2 regions of the Kitasatospora sp. NPDC101155 genome follow, and region 2 is predicted to be linked to the other one. Evidence: predicted binding sites of a transcription regulator. Region 2 holds the regulator's gene; the other holds the start of a gene.

Region 1 (4,413 bases), on a different contig from region 2:
CCACGGCGACCTTGAAGCCCTCCGCGCCCAGTCGGGCCGCGATCGACTCCGCGATCGTGGGCTCGTCCTCCACCACCAGCACTCTGCGCTGGCTGCTCACCGTGCCACCGGCGTTGTGGTTGTCCTGCTGAATTTCTGTCACGGTCACGCCACCGCCCCCAGGGCTGCGGGCCGGCCACCTGTGGGGATGGCGGGGCTCCGCTCGTAGTCTTGTTCCGTCGTGGACTGTGCCGGGTCCGCCGTCCCGTCGCGCGCCCAGGAGAGCGGAGGACGGGTGGTTCCCCGTCCACGTCTCCCGCGCACATCGCAGCGTACGGACAGCGGATGCTTTCCGGCAGGTGGACCGGACGTTTCCGGCCCGTGGGCCGGCTGTCCGGCCGCCCGCGGGCCCACTGCACGAGTGGGCACGGGCCGATACCTTACCCGGCGAATTTTCACTGCGTAACGGTGCGTATGCAGTCGAGTTGACGCCAAGTCGCCGGTCAGAGGCCCTACTGACGCGTCAATCAGAAGAAGGTCTGGACCAATATCGGTAATCCGGCCGGTTTCGGGGTCGACGGCCTTCACGGGCTTTTCTCAGCTGCCTCTCAGAACCTCGACGTACCGTGGCCACGACAACGCTCCGCCGGGTGGAATCAGGGCCCCGCGCCGGTACGTTGGGCTGCGGCGAGGACCGACGGCTGCGGGCGTGGAGCGGAGGCGGCATGGCTGGACTGCGGCGTGACGCCGACGGGAGCGCGGCCGCGCGGGTGCCGTACGGAATGCTCCGCCACGGGCTGCGCACCGGTGTCTTCGAGTGGTTGCTGGAGCGGGTTCCGACACCTCGGCGCAACCCCTTCACGCTCGGATATCTCGCCGTGGTGGGCGCCACCACGACCTTCGCCACGCTCGCCGATCCGGAACTCGTCCAGCGGCTGCAGGAGGCCTCCAGTTCGGACGGCCACAACCTGCTCCAGCATCCTTTGCGCGCTCTTGTGTTGAGTGGGTTCTGGGTCGCCGGAAACGTGTGGATGCCGTACCTGTGGGGCTTCGCCTTCACCCTCGCGCCGCTGGAGCGCAGGGTCGGACCGGCCCGGGCGGCGGCGGTGTTCGCGATCGGGCACGTGTCCGCGACGCTGCTCTCCCAGGGGGTGGTGATCACCGCGGTGGAGACCGGGCGAATGGCGCCCGAGGCGATGGACTACCTGGACATCGGGGTCAGCTACGGCGTGCTCGCCTGCCTGGGTGCGGTGGCCGGGCTGCTGCCCCGGCGCGGGCGGCTGCTGGCGCTGGGCGGCGCCGGGCTGATGATCGCCCAGCAGATCGCCACCGAGAAGGACGTGGTCACGGCCGTGGGGCACCCGGCCGCGGTGCTCGCCGGAGTCGCGCTGTGGCGCTGGCTGCGCGGGGCCGAGCGGCGCCGGCCCCGGCCGCGCCGGCGCTCGGCGACGGTCCCGGCGGCCGGATCGGCCCCCGCCGCGGTGCACGTCGGCGCGCGGCCGTCCGCCGCGCGCTGACCGACCGGCCGCCCCCGTCGGGCCGGCCTTTCCCCGCGCTTTTGACGATGCCGTCCGCCGGGTCGTCCCGTGGCCTCCCTGTTCGCTCATGGCGAACAAGGCGCCGGGAACATTCGGTGGGCGCCAAGCCTTAGTCAGGTCGGCTCAAGTTCGCTGACTGGGGAGAGATCATGGCATCGACGTCCACTCCGCTCACCCTGCCCGTACTGCCGCTCGACGACGAGGTCGTGCTCCCGGGCATGGTCGTCCCGCTGGACCTGAAGGACACCGAGGTGCGCGCCGCCGTCGAGGCCGCCCGCGCCGCGGCCACCGGCTCCGGCAAGCCGCAGGTCCTGCTGGTCCCGCGGGTGGACGGCTCGTACGCGGCGGCCGGCACGCTGGCCACCGTGGAGCAGGTCGGCCGCCTGGCGGACGGCCCCAACACCGCCGGGCAGCCGGTGGCGCTGGTGCGCGCCGTGCGCCGGGTCCGGATCGGGGTCGGCACCACCGGCCCCGGCGCCGCCCTCTGGGTGGAGACCACGCCGTTCCGGGAGTCCTCGGTCGGCACGCCGGTGGCCGGGCGGGCCGCCGAGCTCGTCAAGGAGTACAAGGCGCTGTCCACCCAGTGGCTGCGCAAGCGCGGCGCCTGGCAGATCGTCGACCGGGTGGCCCAGATCGAGGGCGTCGGCGAACTCGCCGACAACATCGGCTACGCGCCCTTCGTCACCGCCGAGCAGAAGCTCAAGGTGCTGCTGGAGGCCGACCAGGTCGCCCGCCTGGAGTACGCGCTGACCCTGCTGCGCGACCACCTCGCCGAGGAGGAGGTCAACGACACCATCCGCAAGGACGTCGAGGAGGGCGTGGCCAAGCAGCAGAAGGAGTTCCTGCTCCGCCGCCAGTTGGAGGCCGTCCGCAAGGAGCTCGCCGAGCTGAACGGCGACCCGGCCGACGAGGAGGGCGACTACCGCGCCCGGGTCGAGGCCGCCGACCTGCCCGGGAAGGTGCGGGAGGCGGCGCTCAAGGAGGTGGACAAGCTGGAGCGCGCGTCCGACCAGTCCCCCGAGGGCTCGTGGATCCGCACCTGGCTGGACACCGTCCTGGAGCTGCCCTGGAACGAGCGCACCGAGGACGCGTACGACATCTCCGGCGCCCGCGCCGTGCTGGACGCCGACCACGCCGGGCTGACCGACGTCAAGGACCGGATCGTCGAGTACCTGGCCGTCCGCAAGCGCCGCGCCGACCAGGGGCTCGGGCTGGTCGGCGGCCGCCGGGGAGGCGCGGTGCTGGCCCTGGTCGGGCCCCCCGGGGTCGGTAAGACGTCGCTCGGGGAATCGGTGGCCCGCGCCATGGGCCGCAAGTTCGTCCGGGTCGCGCTCGGCGGCGTCCGGGACGAGGCCGAGATCCGCGGCCACCGGCGCACCTACGTCGGCGCGCTGCCCGGCCGGCTGGCGCGGGCGATCAAGGAGGCCGGCTCGATGAACCCGGTCGTCCTGCTCGACGAGATCGACAAGGTCGGCTCCGACTACCGGGGCGACCCGGCCGCCGCCCTGCTGGAGGTGCTGGACCCGGCGCAGAACCACACCTTCCGGGACCACTACCTGGAGGTCGAGCTCGACCTGTCCGACGTCGTCTTCCTCGCCACCGCCAACGTGCTGGAGGCCATCCCCGAGCCGCTGCTCGACCGGATGGAGCTGGTCCGGCTCGACGGCTACACCGAGGACGAGAAGGTCGTCATCGCCCGCGACCATCTGCTCCCGCGCCAGCTGGAGAAGGCCGGCCTCGGCGACGGGCAGGTCAGCGTGGACGAGGAGGCGCTGCGCAGGCTCGCCGGGGAGTACACCCGGGAGGCGGGCGTGCGCACCCTGGAGCGCTCGATCGCCAGGGTGCTGCGCAAGATCGCCGCACAGGCCGAGCTGGGCGAGCGCGAGCTGCCCGCCACGGTCGGCGCGCAGGACCTGCGCGCCCTGATCGGCCGGCCGCACCACGTGCCGGAGTCCGCCCAGGAGCCCGCCGAGCGACGCACCGCCGTCCCCGGCGTGGCCACCGGCCTCGCGGTCACCGGCGCCGGCGGCGACGTCCTCTACATCGAGGCCTCGCTGGCCGACGCCGAGACCGGCGGCACCGGGCTGACGCTGACCGGGCAGCTGGGCGACGTGATGAAGGAGTCCGCGCACATCGCGCTCTCCTTCCTGCGCTCGCGCGGGGCCGAGCTGGAACTGCCGGTCACCTCGCTGCGCGACCGCGGCGTCCACCTGCACGTCCCGGCCGGGGCCGTCCCCAAGGACGGGCCGAGCGCCGGCATCACCATGACCACGGCGCTGGCCTCGCTGCTCTCCGGCCGCAAGGTGCGCACCGACGTGGCGATGACGGGCGAGGTGTCGCTGACCGGGCGGGTGCTGCCGATCGGCGGGGTGAAGCAGAAGCTGCTCGCCGCCGACCGGGCCGGGGTCACCACGGTGATCATCCCCAAGCGCAACGAGGCCGACCTGGACGACGTCCCGGCCGAGGTGCTGGAGCGGCTCACCGTCCACCCGGTGTCGGATGTACGGGAGGTGCTGAAGCTGGCCCTGGAGCCGGCCGAGGTGCTGGTCGCCGCCGCGGCGTAGCGCTCGCCAGGGCCGACGGCATCTCCGCGTGCCACACTGCGGAGATGCCGTCCCCCACGCAGCGCGTCCTGGCCCGGGTGCCGGCCCGGCTGCGCCCGCTTCTGCTGCGGCACCGCCGGCTGGTGAAGTTCCTGGTGGTCGGCGGCGGCTGCTTCGTGCTCACCGCGGTGATCGACGTCGGGCTCAAGTTCACCGTCCTGGAGCACAAGCCGGTGGTCGCGCTGACGGTGGCGACGGTGATCGCCACCGTCGTCTCCTACGCGCTCAACCGACGCTGGGCCTTCCGCACCGACGGATGCGGGCGGGAGGCCCTGCTGTTCTTCCTGGTCAGC
Region 2 (4,413 bases):
TCCAACATCCTGGAGTCCCTGATCCCGGTCCTGGACGACATCGGCCGCGCCCGCGAGCACGGCGAGGTGACGGGCGGCTTCAAGTCCGTCGCCGAGTCCCTGGAGACGGTCGTCGCCAAGCTGGGCCTCCAGCAGTTCGGCAAGGAGGGCGAGCCCTTCGACCCGACCCAGCACGAGGCGCTGATGCACAGCTACTCCTCGGACGTCACCGAGGACACCTGCGTGCAGATCCTCCAGCCCGGCTACCGCATCGGCGAGCGGATCATCCGCCCGGCGATGGTCGCCGTGGCGGAGCCCCAGCCGGGCACCCAGACGACGTCCGCCCCGGACGCCGAGGCGAAGTCCGCCGACGCGGACACGTCCGACGGTGGCTCGGACAGCTGACAACCTGTGACAGCTGACAACCAGTGCGCTGCGGAGTCGTACGCCGGCCAACACGGCGGCCGGCTCCGCAGCGCGTTGTCAACGGCTCTTCTTCCAGTTGCCGTTGACAGCGCAGTGACGATGGACATCGGGAGGTGGCGGAGGCCATGAGCGGCAAGGACTTTGTCGAGAAGGACTACTACAAGGTCCTCGGCGTGCCCAAGGACGCCACCGCCACCGAGATCAAGAAGACCTACCGCAAGCTGGCGCGCGAGTTCCACCCGGACGCGAACAAGGGCGACGCCAAGGCCGAGGAGCGCTTCAAGGACATCTCCGAGGCGTACGACGTCCTCTCCGACGAGAAGCGCCGCAAGGAGTACGACGAGGCCCGCAGCCTCTTCGCCAACGGCGGCTTCCGCACCGGCGGCCCCGGCACCGGCAGCTACAGCTTCGACTTCGGCGACCTCTTCAGCGGTAACCAGGGCGGCGGCGGTGGCGGCGGGCTCGGCGACGTCTTCGGCGGCCTGTTCAACCGCGGCGGCCCCCGGCAGGCCCAGCCCCGGCGCGGCGCCGACGTCGAGACCGAGGTGACGCTCTCCTTCGAGGAGGCGGTGGACGGCGCGACCGTCCCGCTGCGGATGACCAGCCAGGCCCCCTGCCGCGTCTGCAACGGCACCGGCGCCAAGTCCGGCACCACCCCGCGGGTCTGCCCGACCTGCGTCGGCGCCGGCACCGTCAGCCGCGGCCAGGGCGCCTTCGCGCTGTCCGAGCCGTGCAAGGACTGTCGCGGCCGGGGCATGATCGTCGACGACCCGTGCACCGACTGCCACGGCAGCGGCCGGGCCACCTCGGCCCGCACCATGCAGGTCCGCATCCCGGCCGGCGTCCAGGCCGACCAGCGGATCCGGCTCAAGGGCAAGGGCGCCCAGGGCGAGCGCGGCGGCCAGCCCGGCGACCTCTACGTCACCGTCCACGTCGACCCGCACCCGGTGTTCGGCCGCAAGGGCGACAACCTGACCGTCACCGTCCCGGTCACCTTCCCCGAGGCGGCCCTCGGCGCCACCATCGAGGTACCCACGCTCGGCGGCCCCGCCGTCAAGCTCAAGCTGCCCCCGGGCAGCGCCAACGGTCTCACCATGCGCGCCCGCGGCAAGGGCGCCACCCGCAAGGACGGCACCCGCGGCGACCTCCTCGTCACCGTCGAGGTCGTGGTACCTCAGCACGTCGACGGCGACGCGCTGAACGCCCTGGAGCAGTACCGCGAGGCCACCGCCTCCGACGACCCGCGAGCCGCCCTCTTCCGGGCGGCGAAGGGAGCGTGACGACCAGATGTCCCCGAACCCGATGACCCCCGACAGCCCGATCGGCCCCGGCCTCGGCGAGGGCCTTCCCGGCGACGGCCCCCGCCGCACCCGGCGCACCGCCGCGGCCCCGCCGCAGTACGTGCTCACCGAGGAAACCCCGGTGTACGTCATCTCGGTCGCCGCCGAGCTGTCCGGCCTGCACCCGCAGACCCTGCGCCAGTACGACCGCCTCGGCCTGGTCTGCCCCGACCGCACCGCCGGCCGCGGCCGCCGCTACTCCGCCCGCGACATCCAGCAGCTGCGGGAGGTCCAGCGGCTCTCCCAGGACGAGGGCATCAACCTGGCCGGCATCAAGCGGATCATCGAGCTGGAGAACCAGGTCACCGCCCTCCAGGCCCGCATCACCGAGCTGGTCGACTCGCTCGAAGGCGCCGCCACCGCGTTCCAGCAGCGCGAGGCCGCCGTCCACGCCTCCTACCGCCGCGACCTCGTCCCGTACCAGCCCCCCACCCCTCAGTCCAGCGCCCTCGTCGTCTGGCGCCCCAAGCGCTGACCCGGGGCACTGCTCACCTCGCCAGCCGCCGGCTCCCTCCTGTTCGGGGGGTGCCGGCGGCTCGGTGTTGGTGAGAGAGTGCTGGTTTCGGAGCAACTGCCGGGCGCCTTGGCGGCCTTCATTTGACCTGAGCATCGGATCGCGGTCTCGGATTAAGATCCCTGAGGCTGCGGACTTCAGTCGCGTTGACTAGTTGTCCGGTCGACGACAAGGAGCCGAAAGTGAGTGATCGAGAGCACCTGGTGAACAGCCACGGTCGATCGCCGATCCTGTCTCCCGGCGCCCGCACGCTGTACCTCAAAGCGTTGGCGGGAAACGGCCGGCTCACCAGGGATACCTGCTCTCAGGAGGAGGGTGAGGCCATCCAGGAGTTGCTGGGACTCGGACTTCTGATATCGGACAACGACGAGCCCGGGTCATTGTTCGCCGCCGACCCTGAAAAACTTGCCGCCAGCCTGAGCTCAACTTGGCAGCGCCAGGCTCTCGACCTCTTGTCCCGCGCGGTTTCAATTCCGGGTGAATTGACAGATCTGGCGGAGGCATTTCACACGCCGGACCAGAGCGGCGGCCCCATCGAGTACGTTCAGGGCCGGGCGGTGATTAACCAACGGCTACAACAGGCCATGGCCAACGGCATGACCGAAGGTCTCGCCATGCAGCCTGGAGGGCCACGCCCATCCGAAATGCTGACTTCATTCCTGAAACGGGATCTCGACATCATTCGAACCGGTGCGTCGATGCGGTCGATCTACAACGCGAGCACCCGCTACCACCAACCCACCAGGGACTATGTCGCCACACTCGCCAAGGAGGGGTGGCAGTTCCGGACCCTGGACGAGCCGTACACGCGACTGCTGATCTTTGATCGACGGCTCGCCGTCATTCCAATCGCCGGTGACAATCTGGCCGCTTTCGTCCATGACGCGGCAGTGGTCAACTATCTCGCTCAAGAGGTTTTCGAACGGAACTGGAGCAGAGCCCTGGATTTCGAGGGCGACCGCACCGTACCCCAGCAGGTGGTTTCACAGCTCCGACAGACGATCATCGACCTACTGCTGTCCGGAACGAATCACCGAGTCATCGCACGGCGACTCGGCATCAGCGAACGGACCCTGGCCAGGCACATCGCGGAAATGCGCGAGGAGTACAACGTCGACTCGCTCTTCCAGCTCGGCTACGTGCTCGGGCACGCCGCAAAGGCGGATCGCGCAGGCCACTGACACCGTGACCTGAGGCTCCTCCGCGGACACGGAATGGCAGCGGCCCAATACGGGCGGCGCCTGTCAGTCGCGCCGCCGGTTCACGGGACACCGACGGAAGCCGGGGGACGGTACGCCCAGGCCGATGGGCCATTCGGCGTGCACAGGAGACCTGGCGTTCCGTCCGCCTGCCGGCCGAGCAATCCGGTCACGGGCCGGCCCTACCAGTGAAAGTCGTCAGCCACCGTCTCCGCCCCGACAACAGCAACGGTCGCACGGCCATGCGCCATCCCAAAGGGCCCATAACCTCCGATGGAGACACCAGCGGCCACAAGGAAAGCGCCCACTACCGTGGACAGCGCAGCCTTACGGACAAGTCGGCGCATACGGGACATGGACCCACCCTCTTCCTCTCAAGTCCGCAAGTTGGACTAATAGCACTAGCGTCCACATGATGCCGCATGCCTTGCTCCAGTGTCACCTGTCGACCAACAGAGCGAGCGTCATCTCTCTGCCAGGCATCCAGATGCCAGGGCGGACCGCTGGACGAAGCCATCACCGCTGATAGACGATCAGTTCGCTCCCGATGGTCCCATGCAGCCGGAAGACTTGCCGCTGTACCGTCAAATTTCCTTCCTGCTTAACCATCGGATTCCTTGAAGCAGCAACTAAACACGCCTACCGGCACCGCCTCCTCCACCCGGTCGGCCTTCCCCCGGAGTCGACATGACCGAGCCCTACCTGCGTCACCACGACAGCCAGGCCCCTGAGGGTCGGCGTGCACGTGTATTCCTGGCCGCGCCGCTGATGCGGCTGACCGGCCCGGCCGACAGCGTGGTGACCCTCGCCAGCCGGACGCGGCTGACGACGCTCCGCACCACCCTGCTCCGCAGCGGCGCCGCCGTGTACAGCGCGCACCACAGCGACGCCTGGACCGTCGCCGGCCGCGCGCCCGAGCCCCGGGTGCCGTCCGACTTCCGCGCCCTGCAGTCCG

The links. The regulator HspR, encoded in region 2, represses chaperone genes until heat shock. The targets are predictions, from matches to a motif close to TTGAGNNNNNNNNNCTCAA.
Region 1: lon (endopeptidase La) is a predicted target of HspR. The motif match lies at 1,626-1,644, and genes of this name have one in related genera.

What each region holds. Positions count from the first base shown of each region.
Region 1 covers NZ_JBIWPN010000006.1:254,439-258,851, forward strand. The annotation lists gene ACIRYZ_RS11960 (response regulator transcription factor) at 1-142, opposite strand, end outside; gene ACIRYZ_RS11965 (rhomboid-like protein) at 705-1,496, shown strand; gene lon (endopeptidase La) at 1,667-4,081, shown strand; gene ACIRYZ_RS11975 (GtrA family protein) at 4,126-4,413, shown strand, end outside.
Region 2 covers NZ_JBIWPN010000001.1:300,067-304,479, reverse strand. The annotation lists gene grpE (nucleotide exchange factor GrpE) at 1-384, shown strand, start outside; gene dnaJ (molecular chaperone DnaJ) at 531-1,685, shown strand; gene ACIRYZ_RS01475 (heat shock protein transcriptional repressor HspR) at 1,693-2,220, shown strand; gene ACIRYZ_RS01470 (helix-turn-helix domain-containing protein) at 2,442-3,440, shown strand; gene ACIRYZ_RS01465 (hypothetical protein) at 4,146-4,413, shown strand, end outside.